Regions from separate parts of the Azotobacter tropicalis genome, predicted to be linked through region 2. Evidence: riboswitches for the same ligand, from Rfam matches in the RefSeq annotation. Region 2 holds a riboswitch; the other holds the start of a gene.
The links. A riboswitch is a leader RNA that binds a small molecule or an ion and turns the genes downstream of it on or off. The one in region 2 is predicted to bind cobalamin.

Region 1 (14,866 bases), 380 kb from region 2:
ACAGGGGAAATTTGTAAATCGTTCTCGTCACAGGCATATTCGCCGGCCATTGGACCTTTAGATAAGCGTTTGCCCATGCTGAATCGTCTCGCAACCTTCGTGCCCGTGGCGCTCACCGTTCTCCTGACCGGCTGCGCGGGGCAGGCTCCGCAGCAGGATTTCACCGCGCCCAAGCGGGTATCCCTGCTCCAGGAGCCCAGCCAAAAGGATCTGGCCGCGTTGAACGACGGCTACCGTTTCCCGGCGCTGGCCGACAGCATTCTGGTGCGCGGTTTCGGTCTGCTCGGCACGCCCTATCGTTACGGCGGCAGCTCGGAAACCTCCGGCTTCGACTGCAGCGGCTTCATCGGTTACCTGTTCCGCGAAGAGGCGGGCATCAAGCTGCCGCGCTCGACCCGCGAGATGATCTCCCTCGACGCCCCGCGGGTTGCCCGCAACGAACTGGCCCCCGGCGACCTGATCTTCTTCAACAACCGTGGCCGCGGCAATGTCAGCCATGTCGGCGTCTACATCGGCGACGGTCAGTTCCTCCACTCGGCCAGCCGTCGCGGCGGCGGCGTGCGGGTGGACAGCCTGAAGGACGACTACTGGAGCGCCAGCTATCTGCAGGCCAAGCGCGCCCTGGTGCTGGCCTCCCACGACGAGTGAGTTTCCGGCTTCGACCAGGCCCGATCCCGGCAACGTGATCGGGCCTTTTCATATGGGCGCCATTCGGCCGACAGCGCTGGCGGCTTGCACGGGCTGCGCCGGGCCGGCAGAGTAGAGCGATTCGACAATCGGACTGTCGCCCATGCCCCATCAGGCCCGCCTCGCTCTGATGCTTCTCGCCGCACTGCTCGCGGCCTGTTCCGCTCGCTCTCCCTCGCCCCACGGATCGTCCGACCTCGGCCCCCCCTCGCCGGCGGCGGAGGACGTGCTGGTCCGCGCCCTCGGGCTGGTCGGCACGCCCTACCGCTGGGGGGCAATACCCCGGACTCCGGGTTCGACTGCAGCGGGCTGATCGGCTATGTCTACCGCGAGGAGGCGGGCCTGCGCCTGCCGCGCTCGACCCGCGAGATGCTCGCCATGCGCGCGCCCGGCGTGCGGCCCGAGGCCCTGCACAGCGGCGACTTGCTGTTCTTCGCCACCGACGGCAGCGGCCGGGTCAGCCACGCCGGCATCTACGTGGGCGAGGGGCGCTTCGTGCACGCCCCCTCCAGCGGCGGCACGGTGCGCCTGGACCGCCTGGCCGACGGCTACTGGCAGGGCCGCTACCTGGGCGCCCGGCGCGTGCTCCGCGCCATGCCGGTGGCGCGCCAGCCCTGACGGGCGGGCCGTCAGGCCAGTCCGGCGAGCCAGTCGCGCAGCACCTGCTGCCCGCGCCGGCGGAGTTCCTCTCCCACTTCCTTCGCCTGCCGGCGGATCGTCGCCGGATCGATCCCGCTGGCGGACAGTTCCGCCGCATGGCCGATCAGCCACTGCTCGATCCGTGCGGGATCGGCCTCGAGGTGGAACTGCAGGCCCAGCACGGCATTGCCGAGGCTGAACGCCTGGTTCGGGCAGGTCTCGGTGCGGGCGAGGAGGGTGGCGCCCGGCGGCAGCTCGAACATGTCGCCGTGCCAGTGCAGCACGGTGCCGCCATCGCCCAGCGCGCCGAGGCAGCCGGCGGTGCCTTCCGTGGTCAGCTGGAGAGCACCGAAGCCGATTTCCTTGACGCCCATCGGTGCGACCTTCGCCCCCAGGACGCGGGCGATCAGCTGGGCGCCCAGGCAGATGCCGAGCAGCGGCTTGCCGCTGCGCAGGCGCCGGGCGAGCAGTTCCAGCTCCGCCAGCAGGAACGGATAGGTGGCCTCGTCGTAGGCGCCGATGGGCGCGCCGAGGACCACCAGAAGGTCGGCCGCCTCCACGTCCAGCGCGGCCAGCTCGCCGGCATCCAGGATGCCGGGATCGGCATAGCGGATCTGGTAGCCCCGTTCTTCCAGCACGGGCGCGAAGACGCCGAGATCCTCGAAGGCGACGTGGCGAATGGCGATGGCGGTTTTCATGCCTGTACCGGCTCCATGTTGTGGGTGTAAGAAGGCAACCTATGCGAAGGGCTGGCCGGTTGTCGAGAGCGGCGGGCCGCCAACGACCCTTGAGGAGTTCCAGCATGCACGATGCCCTTTCCGATCTCGCCCGCCGCCTGCGCGACGCCCGCCGCGTGGTGTTCTTCACCGGCGCCGGGGTGTCCGCCGAGAGCGGCATTCCGACCTTCCGCGACGCCCAGACCGGGCTCTGGGCGCGCTACAGCCCGGAAGAGCTGGCCAGCCCCGAGGGCTTTCGCGCCGATCCGCGCACCGTCTGGGCGTGGTACGCCTGGCGCCGCGAGAAGTGCCTGGCCGCCGATCCGAACCCGGCGCACCTGGCCATCGCCGCGCTGGAGCGGCGGCTGCCCGGGGTCACGCTGATCACCCAGAACGTCGACGGCCTGCACCAGCGCGCCGGCAGCGCGGCGCCGCTGGAGCTGCACGGCAACCTCCACCGGCTGAAGTGCTTCCGCTGCGAGGCCGACGGCGGCGCCTGGCCGGAAACCCTCGACAGCCTGCCGCACTGCGCCTGCGGCGGGCTGTTGCGTCCGGCGGTGGTCTGGTTCGGCGAGAACCTGCCGGGCGAAGTGCTGGCCCGGGCCAGCGAAGCCGGCCTGCAGGCCGAGCTGTTCTTCAGCGTCGGCACCTCCAGCCTGGTCTATCCGGCCGCCGAACTGCCGTTCTCGGCCAAGCGCCGCGGCGCCTTCGTGGTCGAGATCAACCCGCAGCCGACCCCGCTCAGCCGGCACGCCGACCTCTGCCTGCACGGCCCGGCCGGCAGCGTCCTGCCGCAGTTGCTGGCCGCGCTGGATAACTGAGCGTCGGCCATCGCAACATGAGCGGATCTCATGATGCCGGACGATCCGTCTCATTGTGCCCGGCCGGTGTTTCCACTACCCTGCGCGCCTCGCTTCAGGTGCCCTTCGCACGAAGGGTGAAACAGGGAAGCCGGTGCGTGCCGCGACGATTCGCGGCGCAAGGCCGGCGCTGCCCCCGCAACGGTAGACGAGTCGCGAAACCGCCGTAAGGCCACTGTGTCCAGGAGACACGGGAAGGCGTGGTTTCGGAGGCCGCCGCATGGCGCTTCGCTCGTGAGCCCGGAGACCGGCCTGTGGCGATTTCTGGCGGCGCCGAGGGCGCTGCAGGCCGGTTCGCCGCCTGTTCGCGTCTTCCGCCCGCTTTCGCAGCCTTCAGGCCGTGCGGGTGGCGCGGCGGAGAACCATCTTGATACGCAAGCCCAGTTTCGGGCCGGTGGCGTCCGCGCTGCTGGGCCTCTTTTCCCTTTCCCCGGCCCAGGCGGCCGACGAGCCCCTGACCCTCGACGCCACGGTGGTGACCGCCGCGCGCGGCGCCCAGACCCTGCGCGACAGCCTCGCCGCGGTGAGCCTGATCGAGCGCGACGACATCGAGCGCAGCCAGGCGCAGTCGGTGCCCGAGCTGCTCAGGCAGGTGCCGGGGGTGTCCATCGCCAACAACGGCGGCCACGGCAAGAACACCTCCGTCTACCTGCGCGGCACCGAGTCCGACCACGTGCTGGTGCTGATCGACGGCGTGCGGGTCGGCTCGGTGACCACCGGCACCGCCGCCTGGCAGGATCTGCCGGTGGAGATGATCGAGCGCATCGAGGTGGTCCGCGGGCCGCGCTCCAGCCTGTACGGCTCGGAGGCTATCGGCGGGGTGATCCAGATCTTCACCCGCAAGGGCGGCGACGGCGCGCCCAAGCCGTTCTTCTCCGCCGGCTACGGCACCCACGACGCCTACACCGGCAGCGCCGGGGTTTCCGGCGGCAACGCCCACGGCTGGTACAGCCTGGCCCTGAGCAGCGAGGACACCGACGGCATCAACGTCAAGCGTCCCGGAGCCAGCGGCTACGAGAGCGACGCCGACGGCTACCGCAACCACTCCGCCGCGCTGCGCGCCGGCTGGCGCTTCGACAACGGCCTGGAACTGGAGGGCACCTTCCTGCGCGCCAAGTCGCACAACGACTACGACCAGGTGAACCGCCGCGGCACCGCCGGCTTCTCGGCCAACGCCGACGGCGAGCAGAACGTGGTCAGCGGCCGCGCGCGCTTCAGCCCGCTGGCGTTCTGGCAGGTCACCCTGCAGGCCGGACGCAACGAGGACAAGTCCGATACCTACCAGGACGGCAGCTTCTATTCGCGCTTCGACAGCCGCCGCGACAGTGCCAGCTGGCAGAACGACCTGACCCTGGCCGAGGGCCACATCCTCACCCTGGGCGTCGACTACCAGCGCGAGGAGGTCAACGGCAGCACCGACTACGACGAGGATTCGCGGGAAAACAATGGCGGTTTCATCCAGTACCTCGGCGAATACGGCCGCCACGACTGGCAGGTGTCCCTGCGCCGCGACAACAACGAGCAGTTCGGCCAGCACGAGACCGGCAATGTCGCCTACGGCTACGCCCTGACCGACGCCCTGCGCGCCACCGTCAGCTACGGCAGCGCCTTCAAGGCGCCGACCTTCAACGAGCTGTACTACCCCTTCTACGGCATCGCCGACCTCGACGAGGAGACTTCGCGCAGCCTGGAGGTCGGTCTGGCCGGCACGCACGGCTGGGGGCACTGGTCGCTGAATGCCTACCGCACCAAGGTGAAGGACCTGATCGTCTACGACTCCTCCATCCAGGGTCCGGCGAACCTCGACGAGGCGCGCATCCGCGGTCTCGAGCTGGAGGTCGGCGGCCGCTCGTTTGGCTGGGACTGGGGCGCCAACTACAGTTTGCTGGAGCCGGAGAACAGCGGCTCGGGCGCCAACGACGGCAACGAACTGCCGCGCCGCGCCTCGCAGATGTTCAACCTGGAGCTGGACCGGCGCCTCGGCGATTTCGCCGTTGGCGCCACGCTGCATGCCGAAGGCCGGCGCTACGACGATGTGGCCAACGACAACGAGCTGTCCGGCTATGCCACCGTGGACTTGCGCGGCGAATATCGCATCACCCCCGAATGGCGTCTGCAGGCGCGCGTCGCCAACCTGCTGAACGCCGATTACGAAACCGCCCTGGACTACAACCAGCCGGGGCAGGCGGTGTACCTCACCGTCCGTTACCAGGCGCTGTGACGCGCCGCCGGCCGGCGGGCCGGAACCACCCAGAAGGAGAACGCAGCATGCTCAACCTGTCTCCCCGCAGCCAGCTGATCGTCGGCGTGGCGCTGGCCCTGCTGATGGCCGTGACCCGTGGTCATCACTTCGCCACCCTCAACCTGCCGAGCGCCTCCTGGGCGGTGTTCTTCCTCGCCGGCGCCCTGCTGCGCCCGCGCTGGGCGTTTCCGGCGCTGTTCCTCGAGGCCTCGCTGCTCGATTTCGTCGCCATCGGCTGGATGGGCGCGAGCGACTGGTGTCTGTCGCCGGCCTACTGGCTGCTGGTTCCGGCCTACGGTTCGCTGTGGCTGGGCGGACGGATCTTCGCCGTTCTGCAGCGCGACAGCCTGGACCGGCTCGACAGTCTGGCCGTGCTCGGCCTGGCGGTGATCGTCAGCGCCTTCGTCGCCTACCTGTTCTCCGGCGGCGGCTTCTACTTCTTCTCCGGCCGCTATCCGGAGCCGACGTTCGTCGGGTTCGTGCAGCGCGTGCTGGATTACTACCCGCGCAACCTGGCCAGCCTGGCGCTCTACGTGGGCCTCGCCGCGGCGCTCTACGCCGGCTTTGCCGCCCGCCTGAAGGCCCGGCACGCGCAGGAAGCTCGCAGATGAGCGAATCGCCGGAGCGGGATGCGCGCCACAAGGCGCGCATGCAGCGCAAGAAGGCGCTGGTCGACGGGAAGATCGCCCAGGCCACCGACGAGCACGGCCTGTTGCTGGTGCACACCGGCAACGGCAAGGGCAAGAGCAGCGCCGCCTTCGGCATGGCCGCCCGCGCCCTCGGCCACGGCCTGCGGGTCGGCGTGGTGCAGTTCATCAAGGGCGCTGCCACCACCGGCGAGGAGGCCTTCTTCCGGCGCTTTCCCGAGCAGGTGCGCTACTACGTGATGGGCGAGGGCTTCACCTGGGAGACCCAGGACCGCCAGCGCGACATCGACAAGGCCTGCGAGGCCTGGGTGGTGGCCCGCGAACTGCTCGGCGATCCGTCGATCGACCTGGTGCTGCTCGACGAGCTGAACATCGCCCTGAAGTACGGCTACCTGGAGCTCGAGCCGCTGCTCGCCGACATCCAGGCGCGGCCGCTGCACCAGCATGTGATAGTGACCGGCCGCGGCGCGCCGCCCGGTCTGATCGAGGCGGCCGACACCGTGACCGAGATGAGCCTGGTCAAGCACGCCTTCCAGGCCGGGGTGAAGGCGCAGAAGGGGATCGAGTTCTGATGCGGCGAGTGGATGTGAGCGGCGTCTGTAGGGTGGGTAACGGCGCAGCCTTACCCACCGTAAGGTCAATGGTGGAAAACGCTGCGCGGTTTTCCACGGGGTGGCCATCCACCCTACGGCCGCTCGGCACTGTTGTCGGCGCGAGTGGATTCGCGATGACGGAAGGCGTGGCCGTCTCGTTGGCGTCCTGCCGTGGGCGCGGCGGGGTGCATCGATGAACGAGCGCCGCTGCCCGGCCCTGCTGATCGCCGCCCCGGCCTCCGGCCAGGGCAAGACCACCGTCACCGCTGCTCTGGCCCGCCATCACGCCAACCGCGGCCGGCGCGTGCGGGTGTTCAAGTGCGGCCCGGATTTCCTCGATCCGATGATCCTCGCCCGCGCCTGCGGCGCGCCGGTGCACCAGCTCGACCTGTGGATGGTCGGCGAGGCCGAGTCGCGGCGCCTGCTCTGGGAGGCGGCCGGGGAGGCCGACCTGATCCTGATCGAGGGGGTGATGGGCCTGTTCGACGGCGCGCCGTCCGCCGCCGATCTGGCGCGGCGCTTCGGCGTGCCGGTGCTGGCGGTGATCGACGCCGCGGCCATGGCCCAGACCTTCGCCGCCATCGCCCACGGCCTGGCCACGTTCCAGCCCGACTTGCCGTTCGCCGGGGTGCTGGCCAACCGGGTCGGCAGCGCCCGCCACGGCGAGATCCTCCAGGGCAGCCTGCCGGCGCACCTCCCCTGGTACGGCGCGCTGCCGCGCAGCGCCGGGATCGAGCTGCCGAGCCGCCACCTGGGGCTGGTCCAGGCCGGCGAGCTGGCCGATCTCGACGCCCGCCTGGACGCCGCCGCCGAGGCCCTGGCCGCCAGCGCCGGCACCGACCTGCCGCCGCCGGTGGCTTTCGCCGTGCCCGCGCCGGCGGCGCCCGAGCCGCTGCTCGCCGGGGTACGCATCGGCGTGGCGCGCGACGCCGCCTTCGCCTTCCTCTATCAGGCCAACCTGCAGCTGCTCGAACGGCTCGGCGCCGAGCTGGCGTTCTTCTCGCCGCTGGACGATGCCGCGTTGCCGGCGGTCGACAGCCTGTACCTGCCGGGCGGCTATCCGGAGCTGCATCTGGACCGGCTGGCCGGCAATGCGCCGTTGCGCGCGGCGATCCGCGCCCACCACGAGGCCGGCAAGCCGATCCTCGCCGAATGCGGCGGCATGCTCTACCTGCTCGACGGCCTGACCGATCTGGACGGCCGGCGCGCGCCCATGCTCGGCCTGCTGCCCGGCGAAGCCCGGATGCAGCCGAAGCTGGCTGCCCTGGCGCTGCAGGAGGTCGAGCTGGACGGCGCGTGCCTGCGCGGGCACAGCTACCACCATTCCACCCTGGCCTGCGCGCTGACGCCCGTCGCCCACGGCGAATGCCCCAACTACCGGCGCACCGCCGAGGCGGTCTACCGCCGCGGCCGGCTGACCGCCAGCTACATCCATTTCTACCTGCCCTCGGCACCGCAGGCGGCCGCCGCGCTGCTGCGACCCTGAGGCGCGGGCGAATCCACAGGACTTGCGATGAATCCACACGCCTTCAGCGAAACCGAGCGTGCCGCGGTCTACCGCGCCATCGCCGAACGCCGCGATATGCGCCACTTCAGTACCGGCAGCGTGGCGCCGGAACTCCTGGCGCGGCTGCTCAATGCCGCGCACCAGGCGCCCAGCGTCGGCCTGATGCAGCCCTGGCGCTTCATCCGCATCACCGATCCGCAGCTGCGCCGGCGCATCCAGGCGCTGGTGGAGGCCGAGCGGCTGCGCACCGCCGAAGCCCTCGGCGAGCGTGCCGATGAGTTCATGCGGTTGAAGGTCGAGGGCATCGGCGACTGCGCCGAACTCTTGGTCGGCGCATTGATGGATGGCCGCGAGGCGCACGTCTTCGGCCGCCGCACCCTGCCGCAGATGGACCTCGCCTCGCTGTCCTGCGCCATCCAGAACCTCTGGCTGGCCGCCCGCGCCGAAGGCCTGGGCATGGGCTGGGTGTCGCTGTTCGAGCCGCGGGCGCTCGGCGAACTGCTCGGCCTGCCGCCCGGCGCCGAGCCGGTGGCGCTGCTCTGCCTCGGTCCGGTGGCGGGCTTCTACCCGCGGCCGATGCTGGTCGAGCAGGGCTGGGCCAAGGAGAAGCCTTTGGCCGAACTGGTCTTCGAGAACCGCTGGGGGGCGCGTCCATGAGCCTGGGATTGAGCCTGCTCGCCGGCGTGGCGCTGGATGCGGTCCTCGGCGAGCCGCGGCGTTTCCATCCGCTGGTCGGCTTCGGCCGGCTGGCCGCTACCCTGGAGGCGCGCTTCAATGCGGCGGGGCACGGACGTCGCCTCGACGGTCTGCTCGCCTGGGCCCTGGCAGTGCTGCCGCCGACCCTGCTCGCCGGCCTGCTGACGCAATTGCCGCTGGTCGGCGAGCTGCTGGCGATCCTCGCCCTCTACGCCGCGCTCGGCCTGCGCAGCCTGGGCGAACACGCCCGGCCGGTGCTGGAGGCGCTGCAGCGCAGCGACCTGGCGGCGGCGCGCCGCGGCGTGGGCCGGGTGGTCAGCCGCGACACCTCGGCGCTGGATGCCGGCGGCGTGGCCCGCGCGGCCAGCGAGTCGCTGCTGGAGAACGGCAGCGACGCGGTGTTCGCCACGCTGTTCTGGTTCGTCGTGGCCGGCGCGCCGGGGGTGGTGCTGCACCGCCTGGCCAATACCCTGGACGCCATGTGGGGCTACCGTACGCCGCGCTTCGAGCGCTTCGGCTGGGCCGCGGCGCGGATCGACGATCTCCTCAACTATGTCCCGGCGCGCCTCGCCGCGCTGACCTACGCGCTGCTCGGCAGGACGCGCCTCGCCCTGGCCTGCTGGCGCCGTCAGGCGCCGCTGTGGGACAGCCCCAACGCCGGCCCGGTGATGGCCGCCGGCGCCGGCGCGCTGGGCGTCGAGCTGGGCGGCGCGGCGGTCTACCACGGCGCGCGGCACGAGCGCCCGACCCTCGGTGCCGGCGGCCCGGCTGATGCCGGGACCATCGCCGCGGCCTGGCGCCTGCTCCAGCACGGCGTGCTGCTCTGGCTGGCGCTCGTCCTGCTCGGAGACTGGCTGCATGCTTGAGCACGGCGGCCGTCTGCGCGCCGCGGCGCAGCGCTACGGCATCCCGCCGGGCGACTGGCTCGACCTGTCCACCGGCATCGCCCCCGAGCCCTGGCCCGTGCCGGCCATCCCGCTCGATGCCTGGGCGCGCCTGCCGGAGGAGGACGACGGCCTGGCCGAGGCCGCCGGCGCCTGTTACGGCGCCGCCCATGCCTTGCCGGTGGCCGGCAGCCAGGCGGCGATCCAGGCGCTGCCGGCGCTGTTCGCGCCAGCGCGGGTCGGCGTGCTGGCGCCGAGCTACGCCGAGCATGCCCAGGCCTGGCAACGCGCCGGTCACCGGCTGATCCATCTGGCTGGCGGGGAGATCGAGGCGCGCCTCGACGAACTCGATATGCTGGTGCTGGCCAATCCCAACAACCCCACCGGCGAGCGCTTCGAGCCGTCCCGGCTGCTCGACTGGCAGGCCCGGCTGGCCCGCCGTGGCGGCTGCCTGCTGGTCGACGAGGCGTTCATGGACTGCACGCCCGAAGACAGCCTGGCGGCCTACAGCCGGCGGCCGGGCTGGTCGTGCTGCGCTCGTTCGGCAAGTTCTTTGGCCTGGCCGGCATCCGCCTGGGTTTCGTGCTGGCCGAGGCGACGCTGCTGGCGCGGCTGCACGAGCGCCTCGGCCCCTGGACGGTCGGCGGCCCGGCGCGGGCGCTGGGCCGGCAGGCGCTGGGACCGGCCAGCAGTGCGGCGCGCGCACAGCGTGCCGGCCAGCTGCAGGCGGCAGGGCAGCGGCTGGCCGGGCTGCTGAGCGCGCAGGGGCTGGCGCCGGACGGCGGCACCGCGCTGTTCCAGTGGGTGCGCACGCCCGAAGCCATGCGGCTGCACGACTTTCTCGCCCGCCGCGGCATCCTCGTGCGCCTGTTCGAGACGCCCGCCAGCCTGCGCTTTGGCCTGCCGGCGGACGATGCCGGCTGGCAGCGCCTGACCCGGGCGCTGGCCGACTACCAGAAGGAAACGACATGACCACCCTGATGGTGCAGGGCACCACCTCCGACGCCGGCAAGAGCACCCTGGTGACCGCGCTGTGCCGCTGGCTGGCGCGCCAGGGCGTGGCGGTGGCGCCGTTCAAGCCGCAGAACATGGCGCTGAACAGCGCCGTCACCTTGGACGGCGGCGAGATCGGCCGCGCCCAGGCGGTGCAGGCCCAGGCCTGCGGCCTCGCCCCGCACACCGACATGAACCCGGTGCTGCTCAAGCCCAATACCGACACCGGCGCCCAGGTGATCGTCCATGGCCGCGCCATCACCTGCATGGACGCCGCCGCCTACCACGACTACAAGCGCGTGGCCCGCGAGGCGGTGCTGGTCTCGCATCGGCGCCTCGCCGCGCAGTACGCCGTGGTGATGGTCGAGGGCGCCGGCTCGCCGGCGGAGATCAACCTGCGCGCCAACGACATCGCCAACATGGGCTTCGCCGAAGCGGTCGACTGTCCGGTGATTCTCGTCGCCGACATCGACCGGGGCGGGGTGTTCGCCCATCTGGTCGGCACCCTAGCGCTGCTCTCCGAGACCGAGCAGGCGCGCGTGCAGGGCTTCGTGATCAACCGCTTCCGCGGCGATCTGGCGCTGCTGCAGCCGGGTCTCGATTGGCTGGAGGCGCGCACCGGCAAGCCGGTACTGGGCGTGTTGCCCTACCTGCACGACCTGCACCTGGAGGCCGAGGACGCCATCGACGATCGCCAGGTGGCCAAGGCCGGCGAGCGCCTGAAGGTGGCGGTGCCGGTGCTGCCGCGGATCAGCAACCACACCGACTTCGATCCGCTGCGCCTGCACCCGCAGGTGGAGCTGACTTTCGTCGGCCCCGGCCAGCCGTTGCCGCCTTCAGACCTGATCGTGCTGCCCGGCTCGAAGAGCGTGCGCAGCGACCTGGCCTTCCTGCGCGCGCAGGGCTGGGAAGAGTCGATCCGCCGCCATCTGCGCTACGGCGGCAAGGTCCTCGGCATCTGCGGCGGGATGCAGATGCTCGGTGGCGAGATCGCCGACCCGCTGGGCCTGGAGGGCGCGCCGGGGGAAAGCCGGGGCCTCGGCCTGCTGGCGCTGGACACCGTGCTGGAGGCCGAGAAGCAGCTGCGCAACGTGCGCGGCCATCTGGCCCTGGAGGGCGCAGCGGTCGCGGGCTACGAGATCCACGCCGGGGTCAGCCGCGGCGCCGGCCTCGAACGGCCGGCGGTCGGGCTCGACGACGGACGCAGCGACGGCGCGCTGAGCGCGGACGGCCAGGTGCTCGGCACCTACCTGCACGGCCTGTTCGAGTCGCCCGCGGCGTGCAGCGCGCTGCTGCGCTGGGCCGGCCTGGGCGAGGTGGTCACTCCCGACTACCACGCCCTGCGCGAGCGCGACATCGAGCGCCTGGCCGATCTGGTCGAGGCGCATCTGGATACAGTGCGGCTGCGCGAGCTGTGCGGGCTGCCCGGATGACCACGGGGCCGCACTGCGCCCATGGTGGGAAATGCCTGCGGCAGTTTCCCAGCCTACGCAACACGCAACGAATCGAGAGGCATCACGATGCATGAACTGATCCTCGGCGGCGCCCGCTCCGGCAAGAGCCGCCTGGCCGAGCGCTTGGCTGCGGAGTCCGGATTGGAGGTGACCTATGTCGCCACCGCCCGAGCACTGGACGGCGAGATGGCCGCGCGCATCGCCCATCACCGCCAGCGGCGGCCGGCCGGCTGGGCGCTGGTCGAGGAGCCGCTGGCGCTGGCCCGGGTGCTGCGCGAGCAGGCCGGGGAGGGGCGTTGCCTGCTGGTCGACTGCCTGACCCTCTGGCTGACCAACCTGCTGCTGGCCGACGACCCGGCATGCCTGGCGCGCGAGCGTGATGCGCTGCTCGAGTGCCTGCCGCAACTGCCCGGACGGCTCATCCTGGTCAGCAACGAGACCGGCCTTGGCGTGGTGCCGCTGGGCGAGCTGAGCCGGCGCTACGTGGACGAGGCCGGCTGGCTGCACCAGGCCCTGGCCGAACGCTGCGGGCGGGTGCTGTTCTGCGTCGCCGGCCTGCCCATGACCCTCAAGGGAGATCCTCTATGAATCACGACTGGTGGCAAGCTGCCGCCCGCCCATTGGACGAGACGGCCCGCGCCCTGGCCGGCGTCCGCCAGCAGCAACTGACCAAGCCGCGCGGTTCGCTGGGCCGCCTGGAGCAGCTGGCGATCCACCTGGCTGCCCTGCAGGGCCGCGAGCGGCCGGTCGTCGAGCGCCTGTGGATCGCCATCTTCGCCGGCGACCATGGCGTGGCGGAGGAGGGCGTGTCGCCCTATCCGCAGGCGGTGACCGGGCAGATGCTGCGCAACTTCGCCGCCGGCGGCGCAGCGATCAGCGTGCTGGCCCGCCAGCTCGAGGCCGAGCTGGAGTTGATCGACCTCGGCACCGCCGAGCCCTTGGAGCCACCGCCGGCCGGCGTGTGCCGCCTGCACCTGGGGCGCGGCACGGCGAATTTCCTCCAGGGGCCGGCGATGAGCGCCCAACAGGGCCGCGACGCACTCGCCGCCGGGCGCGACAGCGTGCGGCGCGCGATGGCGGCCGGTGCGCAGCTGTACATCGGCGGCGAGATGGGCATCGGCAACACCAGTTCGGCCAGCGCCCTGGCCTGCGCCCTGCTGGAGCGTCCGGCGACGGCGCTGGTCGGGCCGGGCACCGGGCTGGACGCCGCCGGAGTGGCGCGCAAGATCGCGGTCATCGAGCGCGCCCTGATGCTGCATGGCGCGCAGGCCGGCGAGCCGCTGGAGATCCTCCGACGTCTCGGCGGCTTCGAGATCGCCGCGCTGGCCGGCGCCTACCTGGCCTGCGCCCAGGAGGGCCTGCCGGCGCTGGTGGACGGCTTCATCTGCAGCGTGGCAGCGCTGCTCGCCGTGCGCCTGAATCCAGCCTGCCGCGACTGGCTGCTGTTCGCCCACTGCGGCGCCGAGCCGGGCCACCGCCGGGTGCTCGAGGCGCTGGCTGCCGAACCGCTGCTGGAGCTCGGCCTGCGCCTGGGCGAGGGCAGCGGCGCGGCGCTGGCGGTGCCGCTGCTGCAGCTGGCCTGCCGGCTGCACGGCGAGATGGCCACCTTCGCCGAGGCGGCTGTGGCGGATGCCGGCCGATGACCCTGCATCTCGATCTGCTGCGCCATGGCGAAACCGAATGCGGCGGCGGCTTTCGCGGCAGCCTGGACGATGCGCTGACGGATGCGGGCTGGGCGCAGATGCGCGCGGCGGCTGCCGAAGCCGGTCCCTGGGATCTGCTGGTCAGCTCGCCGCTGCGCCGCTGCGCCGCTTTCGCCAGCGAGCTGGCCGCCGCGCAGAGCCTGCCGCTGCGCCATGAGGCGGACTTGCGCGAGCTGCACTTCGGCGCCTGGGAGGGCCGCAACGCCAGCGAGCTGATGCGTAGCGACGCCGAGGGACTGGGGCGCTTCTGGGACGATCCCTACGCCTTCACCCCGCCGGACGGCGAGCCGCTGGCAGATTTCGAGGCGCGGGTACTGGACGCCGTCGAGCGGCTGCGCCGCGACTGCGCCGGCCGCCGCCTGCTGCTGGTCACCCACGGCGGGGTGATGCGCCTGCTGCTGGCCCGCGCCCGCGGCTTGCCGCGCCGCGCGTTGCTGCAGGTGACGGTGGCCCACGGCGCGCTGCACCGCCTGCGCCTGGACGGGCCGGACTGGCGGGAGCTGTGAGGATGCCGCTGCTGATCGCCCTGCAGTTCCTCACCCGTCTGCCGGCCCATCTGCCCGGCATGCCGGCGCCGCAGCAGCTGGGCCGCTCGCTGCTCTGGTATCCGCCGGTCGGGCTGCTGCTCGGCGCGTTGCTGCTGCTCCTGCACGGGCTGTTGGACGGTGCGCCGGCGCCGCTGCACGCGGCGCTGCTGCTCGCCGCCTGGGTCGGGCTGAGCGGGGCGCTGCACCTGGACGGCCTGGCCGACAGCGCCGACGCCTGGGTCGGCGGCTTCGGCGACCGCGAACGCACCCTGGCGATCATGAAGGACCCGCGCAGCGGGCCGATCGCCGTGGTGGTGCTGCTCGTCGTGCTGCTGCTGAAGTTCGCCGCGCTCTTGGCGCTGCTGGACGAGGGCGCCGGCGCGGCGCTGCTGCTGGCGCCGCTGCTCGGCCGTAGTGCGCTGCTGGCGCTGTTTCTCTCGACGCCCTACGTGCGTCCCGGCGGCCTCGGCCAGGCTCTCGCCGAGCACCTGCCGCGACAGGCGGCCCGTTGGGTGCTGCTGGGCGTGGCGGCGGCCTGCCCGCTGCTGTTCGGCGGCGCCGGGCTGCTCGCGCTGCTGCTGGCCACAGCGCTGTTCCTCTGGCTGCGCCAGTGCCTGCTGGCGCGCCTCGGCGGCACCACCGGCGACACCGCCGGGGCGCTGCTCGAACTGCTGGAGTGCGCGGTGGTGGTCGGGCTGGCGCTGTAGGCCTACGCCGC
Region 2 (14,866 bases):
GGCCACCCGCCTGCAGGCGCTGGCGAGCGGCGTCTGGTACGAGGACGGCCGGCGGCTGCCCGAACGCTGCATCGACCTGCCGGCGGGCTGGGACTTCGGGGAGCCGCGCGCCCTGCCGCAGGCGACGGTCGATCATGCCTTCGACGGCTGGGACGGGCGCTGCCGCATCCTCCAGCCGGATGCCGGCTACGCGCTGGAGTGCCGGGCCGAGGGCGCCGGGCTGTTCCTGCTCTATACCCCGCAGGAGCGGGACTTCTTCTGTTTCGAGCCGGTCAGCCACCCGGTCAATGCCCACCACCTGCCGGGACGGCCGGGACTTCGCCTGCTGGAGCAGGGGCAACGGCTGCGCCTGGACTGGTCGATGCACTATCGCCCTTGGTGACTCACTTGCCAATCAGAATCAGCTTGCCGGTCTGCGGGTCGCGGTAGACCTGGCCGACGCTCTCCAGGCCCTGGCCGGCGGCGCCGTCGAGGCTGTCCGGCAGGCGCGGCAGCTCGCGACCGCGCTCCACCGCCAGCGGCTGGCGTTCGGCCTTGAGCTGGGTGAGCAGGTCGGTGCGCGCGGCCAGGGCCACCAGCAGGCCGCAGGCGAACACCAGCATCAGGTCGACCAGATTGGCCACCGAGCCGAGCGGGTCGGTGTCCACCTCGTCGAAACGGCTCGATCGCCAGCGGCTCATCGGGCGCCCTCCCGTTCGCGCTCCATGGCATCCAGCAGTTCGTCGTACCAGCGCCGGCGCAGGCGGCCGAGGACGAAGCCGGCCATGCCGCCGAGCAGGCCCATGACAGTGGCGTCGAAGGCCACCCGCATGGCCACGCCGAGCACCTTGAGGTCGCCGTCGCCGAGCGCCGCCAGGCCCGGGCCGAGCGGGATCAGGGTACCCATCAGGCCGAGGATCGGTCCCAGCCGGGCGATCAGGTCGGAGCGCTCCAGGCGCCGCCGGGCGCGCCGCTCGACCTCGGGCGCCGGCAGCCGGCGCCAGCGCGCCAGGCCGCCGAAGCGCTCGCCGCAGGCCACGCCGACGTCCCAGACCGCCAGCGCCAGCAGCGCCAGCATGGCGACGGTCACCGGCTCCAGCAGCCAGCCGACCAGGTGGTGAATCCAGGCGAAGATCGCACTGTCCAGCATCCTCACACTCCTTTCGCAACGCGCGGGCCGCGCCCGCGCCAGATTCCCAGACCGAGCAGCAGAACCAGACCGGCCAGTGCCAGCCAGAGATGTTCGTCCACCGCCTGAGCCAGGTTTTCCCCCCTGTCGGCCTGCGCCTGCGCGCCCTGTTCGGGCGTCTCGTCCTGCGCCGCCGGCTGCAGTTCGCTGAGCGTGCTCGGCGACTTGACCTCGGACGTCGGCAGCTGTGCAGCCTGCAGGCGGCTTTCGAGGCCGGCGCGCAGTTCGGCCGGCAGTTGCGGCAGCAGCCACTGCAGCATCGGATGATCCGGCCGGGTATGGCCGCTGCCCGGCAGGCCGTGGGCATCGACCAGCCGGGCGAACTGCTCGCCGAGCTGGCGGACGGTGGCCTCGTCGGCCTGCCAGAAGCCCTTGTGGATCGCCACCAGCATCAGCGCCAGCATGTTGCTCTTCACATGGACGTTCTGTCCCTGCTCGAGGAAGCCGGCCAGGCCGAGCCGGTAACGGTCGTCGAGGTACACCGCCTTGACCTCCTGCCAGACGCTATCGCCGATGATCTCCGGATTGGTCACCTGCCAGCCCCAGAGGTATTCGAGGAACTCGCTGCCCATGGTCCGCGCGCCGGCGTAGTCGTGGCGCATCAGCGCCTCGATCCAGGCCGGGTTGAGGAAGCGCCCGCGCAGCTCGGCCAGGAGCGCCTGCGCCAGCGGCTGCAGGCGCACTTGGGCCGGATCGTTGTGCCAGGCGACGAAGTTCTCCGGCACCTGCCCGGAAAGCTGCTCGACCGCCAGGCTCAGGCCACCGAGATAGTCGAAGGCGTCGTTGTTGTCCATCAGCCCGTAGAGGTTGCTGGAGCGGCCCAGGTAGGTGCGCCGCACCTGCCTGAGGTTGTCGGCGAAGGCCGCCTGCGCCGCCTCGCCCTGCCGGTCGAGGCCGTAGGCGTGGCCCATGCGGGTGACGTAGGCGCGGGCCAGCTCGCCGCGCTCCAGCCAGCTGCCGGAGCGCTCGACCAGGCGGTTGATGCCGGCCCCGTAGGTGCCGGGCGCCACGCCGAACAGGCGCAGCGCGGCCAGGCGTCCGGCCTCGCCGGCGGACAGGCCGGCCTTGAGCCGCCCGGCGGCGTCCTCCACCCAGTGCGCCGCCACCCGGTTGCCGTCCAGGTTCTCGCTACCGCCCTCGCCCGCGCCCTGCAATGGCTCCAGCGCCTCGGCCAGTGCCGGGCGCAGGGCCGGGTAGTCGCGACGGATGCGCTCGGCGGAGGCGTTCAGCGCCAGCAGCACGGCGCGCTCGAGCAGGGCCAGTTGGTCGGCATAGAGGTCGCGGAACAGCCCGGAGGTGGTGAACAGCAGGTCGCGGCGCTGCTCGTCCGGCGCCAGCTCGCGCAGGCGGATGCCTTCGACGATGCCGCGGCTGTTCCACTGCGGCTCGGCGCCGAGCAGCTCGAGGCCGAAGGCGATCATCGCGCCCTCGTCGCGCACCGTGTCCGAGGCCCAGAGGATCACCGCCTCGCGGCCGTCCGCCGGTAACGGGCGCGCCCGTGCCTTGGCGGCCATCTCGCTGCCGATGCGCCAGCCGATGCGGCTGGGCAGCAGGCTGCTGTCGAGGGCGTGAAAGTTGCGCCCGGTCGGCAGCGCCTCGGGGGTGCGGATCGGGTCGTTGCCCTTGCCGGGAGCGACGAAACGGCCGTCCAGCGCATTCAGCAATGCCGCCATCTCGGCCCGCGGCGAGTCGACCAGCGCCGGGCGGAAGGCCTCGCCGCCCTCGCCCATGGACCTGATCAGGGTATCCACCGCCTCCGGCTGCCAGGGCTTGCCGAACACGTGCAGGCCCATGGGCATGAAGCGCTCCTGGATGGCTGTCAGGTAGTGGCCGAGTTCGTGCACCAGCAGGTCGTCGTCGGCCTGCTCGAAAGCGATGCCGCGTGCCGCCAGCGGCTCGGCCATCGACTGGCGCAGTTCCGGCTCCAGCCCGGCGCTGCCGATCAGCCGGCGGATCTCGGCGATGGTCGCGCGCCGTGCCGGACCGTCGACCTGGCCGCTGCCGGCCTCGAAGCTCTCGATCAGCTGGCGCAGGCGCAGCAGGTCGTCATACAGCGGCGTGGCCACCAGCGGCGGGGTCAGGTGGTCGATCATCACCGCCAGACCGCGGCGCTTGGCCTGGATGCCCTCGCCGACGCCGTCGACGATGTAGGGATAGATGCTCGGCAAGTCGCCGACCACCTGCAGCGGGTAATCCTCGTCGCTCAGCCCGGCGCGCCGGCGCGGCAGGAACTCGTAGGTGGAATGCCGGCCGAGGTGGATCAGCGCATCGGCGCGGAAGCCGTCGCGCAGCCAGTGGTAGAAGCCCAGGTACTGGTGTGGCGGCGGGAACACCAGGTTGGCATGCAGCAGTTCCTGGTCGATCTCCCAGCCGCGCGGCGGCTGCGGGCCGACGAACACCTTGCCGAAGCGGATGCCCGGCAGCAGCAGGCGCTCGCCCTGCACCATCACCCGTCCCGGCACCTCGCCCCAGCCGCGCAGCCCCTCGATGCCGGTGGCGGCGAGCGCCTGCACCAGCGCCTCGGCCTGCGCCCAGTCGGCCTGTCCCGGCGCGTCCAGGGCGGCACGGTAGAGGGTTTCGAGCTGGGCCAGCAGGTCCAGAGCGCGCGAACGCGCCGGATGCGCCACGCCATCCAGCACATGATGCAGCTCGCCGGAGCCGTTCTCGAAGAGGCTGCGGGCGATCTCGCTGCGGCCGCTGTCCAGGGCGCGGCGCAGCTGGGCGTGCCAGTAGCCCAGCGGCCCCTGCACCATCTCCGCCTGCAGTGCCGCCGGCAGGGTTGCGAACCAGCGGCGGTAGTCCTCGGCGCTCAGGCTCTGCACCTTGCCCGCCATGGCCGCCAGGGCGTCGCCCTGCTCCGGCAGGTTGACGCCGCGCTCCTGCAGCAGATCGAGCAGCGCCGCCGGCGACTCGGGCAGCGGGCCGGTGTCGTAACCTTCGGTCTTGAGCCGGGTGAGGATCTCGAACAGCGACTCCGGCACGTCGAGGTTGTCCGCGCCGATGTTGTGCCGGCCCGGCGGGTGGTTGTAATAGATGATGGCCAGGCGCTTGTCCGCATTGGCCTTCTGCTGTAGTGCGCGCCAGCGCTGGATGCGCGCGGCGAAGGCATCGAGCTGGGCCGGCAGCGGCGCGGCGACGCCGAAGCGGATGCCCGACAGCGGATCCTCCTGGCGCTCGTGCCAGGCCGCCAGCACCGTGGCCTGACTGCTGCCCTGCAGCTCGGGCATGGCCAGTTGGTAGTGCACCTTGTCGCGCGCCAGGCCGTCGCCGGACAGCTGCCAGCCGGTCTCGTCGCGATCCTCCAGACGCAGGCCCTTGAGCACCGGTACGTTCAACTGCTCGAACAGCCCGGTGACCTCCTCGCGGCCCTCGCCGCCGCCGACCACGAAGTCCTGCAGCACGACGATGGCGCCCAGCGGCGGGTGTCGCCCCTCCTTCAGCCAGCGCACCGCCGCGAGTGAGCCCGGCCCCCAGTCGGCGAACAGGCTGACGCAGGAAAGGCCCCGGCTTTCCAGGCGCTGGCAGAGGGCGTCGTTCAGCTCGCGGTCGCCGGCGCGGTCGGCGCGCCCGTGGTCGATCACGGCGACCAGCGCGTCGCCGGAGTACGTCAGCTCGCCCTCGCTGCGCAACGCACCACGCTGCTGGAAGCGCAGCGACGGGCGCGCCTGCACAGCCGGGACCTTCACCTCCGGGTCATGGCGGGCCGCCAGCCAGGCCAAGAGGCCGGCGATGTTGTCGATGCCGCCGGCCTGCCAGTAGCTGCGCGCGGCGATCCACTCGGCCTGGCGCGGATGTTCGGCCTGCTGGCGGGCGATCCAGCCGGCCAGTTCGCCCTGCGGGCGCAGCCGGCCGAGGGTTTCGACCGTCTCGCGCGAATCGAACAGCGGCTGCCCGCGGCTGCGACTGAGCTGCACCAGGGCATGCTCGCTGTGCATGAGGAAGCTGTCCGCCGGCGCGACCTGGCCGAGCAACGGCCCCAGACGCTCCACCTCGGCGCCGAACAGGCCGACGCCGAGCAGCGCCCGGCCCTCGCCCAGCCAGGTGCGCAGTGCCGGCTCGTCGAGTTCGGCGAGCTGCTCCGGGGTGCGCGCACTGATTTGCCAATGCGGATTCTGGTGCTGGAACTGCTCGACCGCGCCGGCGAACTCGGCGGCGCTGTAGCGGGAAACGATGGCGTTGAGTTGCGCCGCCGAGGCCCAGGGAGCGAGCAGCCCGAGCAGCAGAACCAGGCCGAAGCGGCGAAGGAAAAGTAGAGATGGCATGCCCAATCCCGGATCGAAAGGCGGTGGGCACGTGAAACGGACGCAGCATCGGCGGCAAGGCACCGGAACGACCACAGCTGGCGACCGCACGGCCGCCCACCGCGACCTGCTTCGGGAGAACGGGCTGGTGTCGGGCTCGACCGTGGAACGGCCCTACCGTTGCGGGGGCAGCGTCAGCTTGGACTGACTTCCCATTTACCCCGGACCTCGATCCGGGCACCACAGTCTCCATGTCGCCGGCCGAGGCCGGCAGGGGCGCCACCTTACGCGGCAGGCCGCAATGGAGCAAGGCCAAGGACTCGGGGTACAGCCGCTGGCGACGGCCAGCTGCCGAGGCACTGGCGGAGCCGCCTCGCTGGCGGTTTTCCAAAGTCTTTGCTACGGATTATTGGCCGTCCTGCCAGTCCCTGCCTAATCTGACTTTGCTTGGGTGCATTGCCTCGACCGGTAGTGGACAGCTTTCGGGGTACCCCTCGGGACTGCTCTGCCAGAGCGAGGCAAGGATGGGACAACCATGAGCCGAGAATTCACCTTCAACGCCGGGTCCGGCTACCTTTCGCAGGACTCCGGGCTACACCGCCTGACGGTCGAGCTGTTGCAGCAGGCCGACATCCGCATCGACGGTGGCCGCCCCTGGGACATGCAGCTCAAGGCCGGCGGAGTGCCCGAGCGGGTCTTCGCCCAAGGCAATCTGGGCTTGGGCGAAGCCTACATGGAAGGCGCCTGGGAAGCGGAGCGGCTGGACGAATTCTTCTTCCGCCTGCTGCGTGCCGGCATCGACCAGCAGGTGAAGCCGACGCGGCTGATCCTCTATGTGCTGCGCGCGCGCCTGCTCAACCTGCAGAGTCGCCGGCGCGCCTGGCAGGTCGGCGAGGCCCACTACGATCTCGGCAACGACTTCTACGCGGCCATGCTCGACCCGCGCATGACCTACACCTGCGGCTACTGGCGGAGCGCCGGCAATCTGGCCGAAGCCCAGGAGGCCAAACTGGAACTGATCTGTCGCAAGCTCGGCCTGGAACGTGGCATGCGCGTGCTGGACATCGGCTGTGGCTGGGGCAGCTTCATGGGTTATGCCGCGGAGCGCTATGGCGTGCAGTGCGTCGGGGTGACCATTTCCCGGGAGCAGCAGGCCTGGGCCCGGGAGCGCTACGCCGGGCTGCCCGTGGAGTTCCGCCTGCAGGACTATCGCGAGATCCAGGGCCGCTTCGACCGCATCGTCAGCATCGGCATGTTCGAGCACGTGGGGCGCAAGAACCATCGCCGCTTCTTCGAGGTCGCCACGCGCTGCCTGACCGACGACGGCCTGTTCCTCCTGCACACCATCGGCAAGAACCAGCGCCACTCGACGTCGGATCCCTGGATCGATCGCTACATCTTCCCCAATGGCGATCTGCCTTCACTGGGCCAGATCGGCGATGGGCTGGATGGTCTGTTTCTCCTCGAGGATCTGCACAATTTCGGCGCCGACTACGACAGGACCCTGATGGCCTGGCATGCCAACTTCGAAGCAGCCTGGCCGCGCTTCGCCGCCGAACTGGGCGAAAGGTTCCGGCGCATGTGGCGCTACTACCTGCTGTCCTGTGCCGGCGCCTTCCGGGCCCGAAATCTCCAGCTTTGGCAGTATGTGCTGTCGAAGAACGGCGTACCGGGCGGCTACCGGCGCCCGCTGCTTTGAAGCGGAGGTCCCCCATGACCGATGAGCATGACGACGACAAGCCCCTGACCTTCCGGCAGATGCTGCACAGCGTGCTGGCCGCTGCCCTCGGCGTGCAAAGCGGCAAGAACCGGGCACGGGACTTCTCCCGGGGCAAACCCGGCCATTTCATCCTGCTAGGCGTGGGATTTACCGTCCTGTTCGTGCTGGTCCTGATCGGCGTGGTCAAGTTGATCCTGCATCTGGCGCAAGCCTGAACCAAATCCCTTCCTGTCTCGCCGCAGAGCCGCTTCGGGTCGAACCTCGGGCCATGAAGTACTCTCGTGCACCATGCAATAACTAAAAACTCTAGCGTTATAGATAAACATTACTTTTATGTATAACTCTGAGCTGTTATTGTGGCCAGCTCTCCGAAATGCGGTGCGCGGCCGTTCGCGCGAAAAAAGCAGTAAGCAGCCTGACCGACAGGACACTTCATGTACGTATACGACCAGTACGATCAACATATCATCGAGGACCGGGTCCGCCAGTTCCGCGACCAGACCCGCCGTTACCTGGCCGGCGAGCTGAGCGAAGAGGAATTCCGTCCGTTGCGCCTGCAGAACGGCCTGTACGTCCAGCGCTATGCTCCCATGCTGCGCGTGGCCGTGCCCTACGGGCTTCTGTCTTCCCGCCAGCTACGCAAGCTGGCCCAGATCGCCCGCGACTACGACAAGGGCTACGCCCACATCAGCACCCGGCAGAACGTGCAGTTCAACTGGCCCGAGCTGGAGGAGGTCCCGGAGATCCTTGCCGAGCTGGCAACGGTGCAGATGCATGCGATCCAGACTAGCGGCAACTGCATCCGCAACACCACCACCGACCAGTTCGCCGGGGTGGCCCGCGACGAGTTGGTGGACCCGCGCCCTTGGTGCGAGATCATCCGCCAGTGGTCCACCTTCCATCCGGAGTTCGCCTTCCTGCCGCGCAAGTTCAAGATTGCCGTCAACGGCGCCGTGAACGACCGTGCCGCCATCGAGGTGCACGACATCGGCCTGGAGGCCGTGCGCAACGGTGCCGGCGAGCTGGGCTTCCGGGTTTCCGTGGGCGGCGGCCTGGGCCGGACGCCGATCGTCGGCAGCTTCATCAACGAGTTCCTGCCCTGGCAGCACCTCCTGACTTATCTGGATGCCGTGCTGCGGGTCTACAACCGCTATGGTCGCCGTGACAACAAGTTCAAGGCGCGCATCAAGATCCTGGTCAAGGCGCTGACCCCGGAGGTATTCGCCGAGCGGGTCGATGCCGAATGGGCCCATCTCAAGGACGGTTCGAGCACCCTCACCGAGGCGGAAGTCGAGCGCATCAGCCGCTGCTTCGTCGATCCGGCCTACCAGACCCTCGAGGCTCAGGACGCCGCCCTCGCCCGTCTCGACGCCGAACATCCGGGCTTTGCCCGCTGGCGCACGCGCAACGTGTTCGCCCACAAGAAGCCGGGCTATGCCGCCGTGACCCTGTCGCTGAAGCCCACCGGCATCGCCCCGGGCGACATCACCGACAAGCAGCTGGACGCCCTCGCCGACCTGGCCGACCGCTACAGCTTCGGCGAGGTGCGCAACTCCCACGAGCAGAACATCATCCTGGCCGACGTCGAACAGGCCCGCCTGTTCGAACTGTGGAGCGAGCTGCGCGAGCTGGGTTTCGCCACCCCGAACGTCGGCCTGCTGACCGATATCATCTGCTGCCCGGGCGGCGACTACTGTTCCCTGGCCAACGCCAAGTCGATCCCGATCGCCGAGGCTATCCAGCGCCGCTTCGACGATCTCGACTATCTGTTTGACATCGGCGAACTCGACCTGAACATCTCCGGCTGCATGAACGCCTGCGGCCATCATCACGTCGGTCACATCGGCATCCTCGGCGTGGACAAGAAGGGCGCGGAGTTCTACCAGGTGTCTCTCGGCGGCAGCGCCAGCCGTGATGCCAGCCTGGGCCAGATTCTCGGCCCATCCTTCGCCCAAGAGGAAATGGCCGAGGTGATCGAGAAGATCATTACCGTCTATGTGGAAAAGCGCGTCGAAGACGAGCGTTTCATCGATACTTTCCGCCGCATCGGCATCGAACCGTTCAAGGAGCGCGTTTATGCAGCGAATCATTAAAAACGGCCAGGTGATCGACGAAACCTGGCATCTGCTGGACAAGGACGCCACGCTCGACGGCCTGTCCAACTCCGATGATCTGATCGTTCCTCTGGCGCTGTGGCGCGAGCATGCCCATGCCCTGAAAGTCCGCGATGGCGGTCTTGGCGTGTGGCTGGACAGCGACGAGGAAGTAGAGGAAATCGCCGATGACCTTGGCAATTTCCAGGTCATCGCCCTGAACTTCCCCAGCTTCGCCGATGGACGCCATTATTCGAGTGCCCGCCTGCTGCGCGAGCGCTATGGCTATCAGGGCGAGATCCGCGCTGTCGGCGACGTGCTCCGCGACCAGTTGTTCTTCATGCAACGCTGTGGCTTCGATGCCTTCGCCATTCGCCCGGATCGCGATCCCCACGACGCTCTGCAGAGCCTGCAGGACTTCTCGGTGTGCTATCAGGCTGCTGTCAACCAAGCACCTCTGTTTCGCCGCCGGCAAGGCTGAAGCTCAAGCCATCCTCAACGAAAAGCCCCGCTAAGCGGGGCTTTTCTTTTGAAAGCGCTCCATGAATCTTTCAACTAGGTTCTGTTGACGCAAGCCCAGTGCTAAAACTGGGCTTTTGCCATGACTGACAGAAGCCGTCTGAGCGATACCGACGGGTCCCGTATCCAAAGTCTGCTGAGCGCCACGAAGGGGATCCGGCTGACCCGTACTCTCGGCTGTCGCCGCTTTGTCGAGGCGGTGCTCTGGATACTACGCAGCGGCGCTCAATGGCGGATGCTGCCTCGTTGCCTCGGCTCCTGGAACAGCGTTTTCAAACGCTTCACCCGCTGGTGCCGGCTCGGCATCTGGGACCGGCTTCACTCGGTACTGGCTCGGGACGCCGACCTTCAGCGCGTCTGCATTGGCAGCTCCGTCGTGCGTGCCCATGCCTGTGCAGCCGGGGCGGCCAGCAGTACTGCGGCCCAGGAGGCACTGGGGCGTTTGCGAGGAGGCTTCAGCAGCAAGATCCATGTGTTGACCGATGCGCTGGGGTTACCGATTCGCTTCATCCTGACGGAAGGCCAAGCGGCCGATATCAGCCAGGCGATCCCACTCATGGCGGGGATCGCCACGTCGGCACTGCTGGCCGACAAGGGCTATGACGCCAACCCGCTTCTGGCCTGGCTGAAGGAGCGCCAGATCCAGGCCGTCATTCCCGCCAGGCGGAACCGCATCGAGCAACGCTCCTGCGACTGGCATCTCTACAAGGAGCGGCACGTGATCGAGTGCCTGTTCGGCAAGCTGAAGCACTACCGGCGGATCACCACTCGCTATGAGAAGAGGGCCAGCCATTTCAAGGGAATGCTGGCTTTTGCGGCTGTTTTGCTATGGCTGCGCTGATACGTCAACAGAACCTAGCCATAAGTAGTGCTCTCGGCCATGTAGTGGTCAATTAATTCTGGACACAGTTTTAGGAGCTCAGGCCGCCAGCGCCTCCATGGCCACCGGCGTCCTGTAGCCGTTGCTGCTGTGCAACCTGATCTGGTTGTAGTAGCAGGTCAGGTAGCGCAGTACATCGGACTCTGCTTCAGCCGGGCTGCCATAGCCGCTGGCAGGTATCCATTCGGTTTTCAGACTGCAAAAGAAGCGCTCCATCGGGGCGTTATCCCAGTAGTTGCCGCGCCGGCTCATGCTCTGGATGATGCCGTGTTTCTGCAGCGTCTGGCGGAACTGCCGGCTGCTGTAGTGACAGCCCTGATCGGAGTGAAACATCAGCTCTTTGGGTTTGTCGCGTGCCTCGAAGGCCATGTTCAGGGCGCGACTAGTCAGTGTTGAGTCCGGGCTGCTACCCAGGGCCCAGCCCACCAGACGTCTTGCGTGCAGATCCAACACTGCTGCCAGATAGATCCAGCGATTTCCACCCCAGATGTACGTCACATCACCACACCAGACCTGATTGGGGACTCTCACATCAAAGCAGCGCTGCAGATGATTGGGTGCAATCACGGACTCCTCCACAGCCAGCCGATAACGATGGCGACGCTGCTGCGTGCTGACCACACCGGCCTCTCGCATCAGGCGGGCCGCCTTGTAACGGCCAACAACCTGGCCTTCACTGCGTAGCGCGGCTGCCAGTGTGCGGGCTCCTGCCGAGCCCCGGCTACGCTCGTGCAGCACGACCAGCCTGGCCCGCAGGCGATCCCGACGGGGATTGCGCCGGGCCTACCGGCTGCGCTGCTGGTAATAGCTGCTACGTCCAACGCCGAAGGTCAGGCACTGCTCGATGACCGGGAATTGTGTGCTCAGCATGCCGATCAGGCTCACCGATCGAGCGAGTCGGACATCAAGAGCGCAGTAGCCTTTTTTAGGATTTCGTTCTCCCGCTCGACCCGGCGAATACGGGCTTCCAGCGCCTGAATGCGCTGCTGCTCCGGCGTCATCGCCTTTGATTTCGGCGTCTTCTTGCCGTCACGTTCGAGCCGGAGCTGTTTGACCCAGCGGCGCATGGCCGTCGGTTCGACACCCATCGCCGTGCAGGCCTCGGTCACGCTGTAGTGGCGATCAAGCACGAGGGCTGCTGCTTCGTGCCTGAACTCAGTGGAGAAAGATCGTTTAGCCATATTCTGTTACCTCGCTGTGTGGCGGTAGCGTACCGCCCTATCGGGGGTGTCCAGAATCATTAGGCCATTACACCTCACTATGGAACGATATTGCCAGGTGACGGACCCGAAAGACTCAACGCTTTTCCGAGCGGAGATAGGGGTGAGAGTGCCGATCTGTTCGGGATGCGCCTGCTTGCATAAGAATTGGGTCGTATCCTGAAGAAAGACCAGCCGGGGAGCATCGAATGCGCGTCGACTGGAAATGCCCGGGCAGAATCCGAGCCTCGCCTACTGCAGTGCCGGAAAGAGAGCGCTAAGCCGCTTTGATATTCGCCCAATCCTGGCATGCCAGCGGAATGGATTCTCCCACGGCACTCGCCATTTGCAGCAAGCGTCCAGCCCTCCGGCCCAGACGCTCGTCCTAGAACGTCGAGCCGGCGAGCTCCCGTTCAACCCAGGAGGCGTCAGCCAAGACAGAGCGATCCATGGGGCGTCTCGACTATGTGTTTCGATGCCACCCCATGAATCATGGGGGTGATCTCTTGTCACAAGCCCATATGGGCCGTCCGCAGATGAGGATAATTGAAAGGCTTATGGATCGATTACTGTCTTTTTTCGATTATTGGTAGCGACTCTGATTCAGACGCTCCCACCAACTCAGGAGAATGCGATCCACGGCAGAGGCAGCCCCTAGGCCGAAGCGCTCTTGCAAGCTTTTCTTCTCGGCATAGTGCAGTTGAAACAGCTCCGCACTATCGGCTTTTCCTGCCAGGTATTCATCGCTGGTTATCAACTCATCGACCAGCTGCTTCTCCAGAGCGCTCTGACCGAGCCAGATCTCGCCAGTGGCGATTTCATCGATAGACAACTGCGGCCGGTAACGGGCAACGAAGTTCTTAAAGAGCTCATGGGTGGTTTCCAGATCCTCCTGGAACTTTTCCCGGCCCTTCTCCGTATTCTCACCGAATACCGTCAAAGTGCGCTTGTACTCTCCAGCAGTAAGCACCTCGAAATCAATATCGTGCTTTTTCAGCAGCCGGTGCAGGTTTGGCAACTGAGCCACCACGCCGATGGAGCCGAGAATGGCAAAAGGTGCTGAGAGGATTCGCTCGCCAATACAGGCCATCATATAGCCACCACTGGCCGCCACCTTGTCGACGCACACCGTCAGCGGTACACCTGCCTGACGAATACGACCCAACTGAGAAGCAGCCAGGCCATAGCTATGCACCAAGCCCCCACCACTTTCCAAACGCAGCACGACTTCGTCTTCAGGCTTTGCCATGCTCAACACAGCGGTCACCTCATGACGCAACTTATCGGTAGCGGTAGCTCGAATGTCACCATCGAAATCCAGTACAAAGACTCTAGGCTTTACCTTGCCCGCCTTCCTGTCTTGCTTCCCAGCCTTGGCTTCCGTCTTGCGCTTGGCCTTGAGATGTTCTTTGTCCAGTACTACCTGTTCCAAGCTTTCCCGCAGGGCCTTATAAAAATCATTGAGCTTGTGCACTTCGAGATGCCCATCGCTCTTGTGACGGCTCCTGCTGCGCAATGTCGAAATGGTGATCAATATCACCACAACAGCCACCAACACTGTCAGGGTTCTGACCAGAAAGCCAACATAATCGAGAAGAAACTCCACAGCCATCCCCTTGATCCAATACACCAATAAAACACCCGGACACGAGCGTTGTCGAAGCTTTCGAGCATACCGAGTGGGTTATGCCCCGACCAGCATGATAAAAGGAAGTAAAGTCCCTATGGACGATACAGAACCAAGCATTGACAGCCTTCCGCCCGCCCTCCTAACCTCGGAAAAATAACAAGAACCACAAGGAAAGGGACGTGGGTAGCATCTACTTGATTCGACATGGGCAAGCCTCGTTCGGCGCCCTTGATTACGACGTGCTCTCGCCTTTGGGCAAGCGCCAGGCTGAGATACTTGGCGCTCACCTCGGTCGCCTAGGAGTTAGTTTTGATCGCTGTATCAGTGGTTCGCTCAGGCGTCAACAACATACTGCTAGCGCAACACTGGAACAATTGCACCTCGCCGGCATGAAAATCCCAGTAATCGAAACCGATCCAGCCTTCGATGAGATCAATATCGATGCAATGCTCCAGGCTCATTTGCCAGACCTGTTCCCTGCCCGTCAAGATATGCAGCAAGCCTTGCAGCAGGCAGCTGCACAACCGAGTAGTTTCCAGCGGCTGTTCGGTCAAGTCATTGGACAATGGATTTCCGGCAGGCACGAGAAAGCGACACTGGAGAGTTGGAACAGTTTTCGTGAACGAGTTCAAGGCGGTCTGAAGCGTCTGCTTGATGAGGCGCCCTCACAAGCACGGATCGCCGTGTTCACTTCCGGCGGGCCCATCATCGCTCTGCTTCATCTGACTGCTGGCGTATCCGCTCAAAGAGCGTTCGAATTTGCTTGGCAGATCGCCAATACCTCGTTCAGCCAGTTAAGCTTCCACGACAACGTGGTGACTCTGACGTCTTTCAATAGCCATGCACATCTGGAAATGATGCAGACTCCGGAGCTCATCACCTATCTATGAATTTTGAAGCTTTTTTACGACTACTACCTTAAGCCTACCCTTAAAAGGATCAAAAAATGACTTCTGTTGCCGACATCATCGAAACCATGAAATCCCGATTTGACTCCAGCGCTGCTTCCGGCCTGGATTTGATCTTCCAGTTCACAATCAAGGATGCCGATAATCATTATTTGATCGTCAAGGATGGTACCTGTGAAGTCCACCATGGTGATGCTGACGAGCCCAATGTCACTCTGATCATGGACAGCAAAACTTTCAAGGGTATTACTACTGGTGAAATCGGCGGTATGCAGGCTTTTATGTTTGGTAAGCTACGTGCAGAGGGCGATGTGAAATTAGCCATGAAGTTAAGCGAGCTGTTTCCGTTCTAATTCCGATCTAGAATTGCTCGTCCGAGATCCTTTCGGAGAATTGGATCCGCTAACTGAACCAAGTCTCCGAAAGCGCCGAACAAGCATGGATAAAAGCTTCAAAGTCCCTCTCATTGGACTTATCAATGTGTAGGAAGACATCCGCACCAAGAGCA

Region 1: linked by a shared signal. The riboswitch ahead of btuB (TonB-dependent vitamin B12 receptor) and the one ahead of Atro_RS03340 (cobaltochelatase subunit CobN) in region 2 are both predicted to bind cobalamin.

The regions. Positions count from the first base shown of each region.
Region 1 is NZ_AP046059.1:1,133,077-1,147,942, reverse strand. Features, by position in the region: gene Atro_RS05295 (C40 family peptidase) at 76-648, shown strand; partial or broken gene Atro_RS05290 (C40 family peptidase) at 791-1,305, shown strand; gene Atro_RS05285 (glutamine amidotransferase) at 1,317-2,024, opposite strand; gene Atro_RS05280 (SIR2 family NAD-dependent protein deacylase) at 2,129-2,863, shown strand; cobalamin riboswitch at 2,943-3,172, shown strand; gene btuB (TonB-dependent vitamin B12 receptor) at 3,270-5,123, shown strand; gene Atro_RS05270 (hypothetical protein) at 5,171-5,755, shown strand; gene cobO (cob(I)yrinic acid a,c-diamide adenosyltransferase) at 5,752-6,363, shown strand; gene Atro_RS05260 (cobyrinic acid a,c-diamide synthase CobB) at 6,578-7,870, shown strand; gene bluB (5,6-dimethylbenzimidazole synthase) at 7,898-8,548, shown strand; gene cbiB (adenosylcobinamide-phosphate synthase CbiB) at 8,545-9,453, shown strand; partial or broken gene cobD (threonine-phosphate decarboxylase CobD) at 9,446-10,443, shown strand; gene Atro_RS05240 (cobyric acid synthase) at 10,440-11,897, shown strand; gene cobU (bifunctional adenosylcobinamide kinase/adenosylcobinamide-phosphate guanylyltransferase) at 11,985-12,506, shown strand; gene cobT (nicotinate-nucleotide--dimethylbenzimidazole phosphoribosyltransferase) at 12,503-13,561, shown strand; gene cobC (alpha-ribazole phosphatase family protein) at 13,558-14,127, shown strand; gene Atro_RS05220 (adenosylcobinamide-GDP ribazoletransferase) at 14,130-14,855, shown strand; gene Atro_RS05215 (four-helix bundle copper-binding protein) at 14,858-14,866, opposite strand, start outside.
Region 2 is NZ_AP046059.1:756,070-770,935, forward strand. Features, by position in the region: gene Atro_RS03325 (aldose 1-epimerase) at 1-382, shown strand, start outside; gene Atro_RS03330 (DUF2149 domain-containing protein) at 384-680, opposite strand; gene Atro_RS03335 (MotA/TolQ/ExbB proton channel family protein) at 677-1,129, opposite strand; gene Atro_RS03340 (cobaltochelatase subunit CobN) at 1,132-5,430, opposite strand; cobalamin riboswitch at 5,537-5,669, opposite strand; gene cfa (cyclopropane fatty acyl phospholipid synthase) at 5,945-7,108, shown strand; gene Atro_RS03350 (DUF2970 domain-containing protein) at 7,123-7,344, shown strand; gene Atro_RS03355 (nitrite/sulfite reductase) at 7,564-9,222, shown strand; gene Atro_RS03360 (DUF934 domain-containing protein) at 9,206-9,703, shown strand; gene Atro_RS03365 (IS5 family transposase) at 9,824-10,582, shown strand; partial or broken gene Atro_RS03370 (IS3 family transposase) at 10,661-11,802, opposite strand; gene Atro_RS03375 (transposase DNA-binding-containing protein) at 12,098-12,196, opposite strand; gene sohB (protease SohB) at 12,404-13,426, opposite strand; gene Atro_RS03385 (histidine phosphatase family protein) at 13,630-14,340, shown strand; gene Atro_RS03390 (SCP2 sterol-binding domain-containing protein) at 14,397-14,711, shown strand.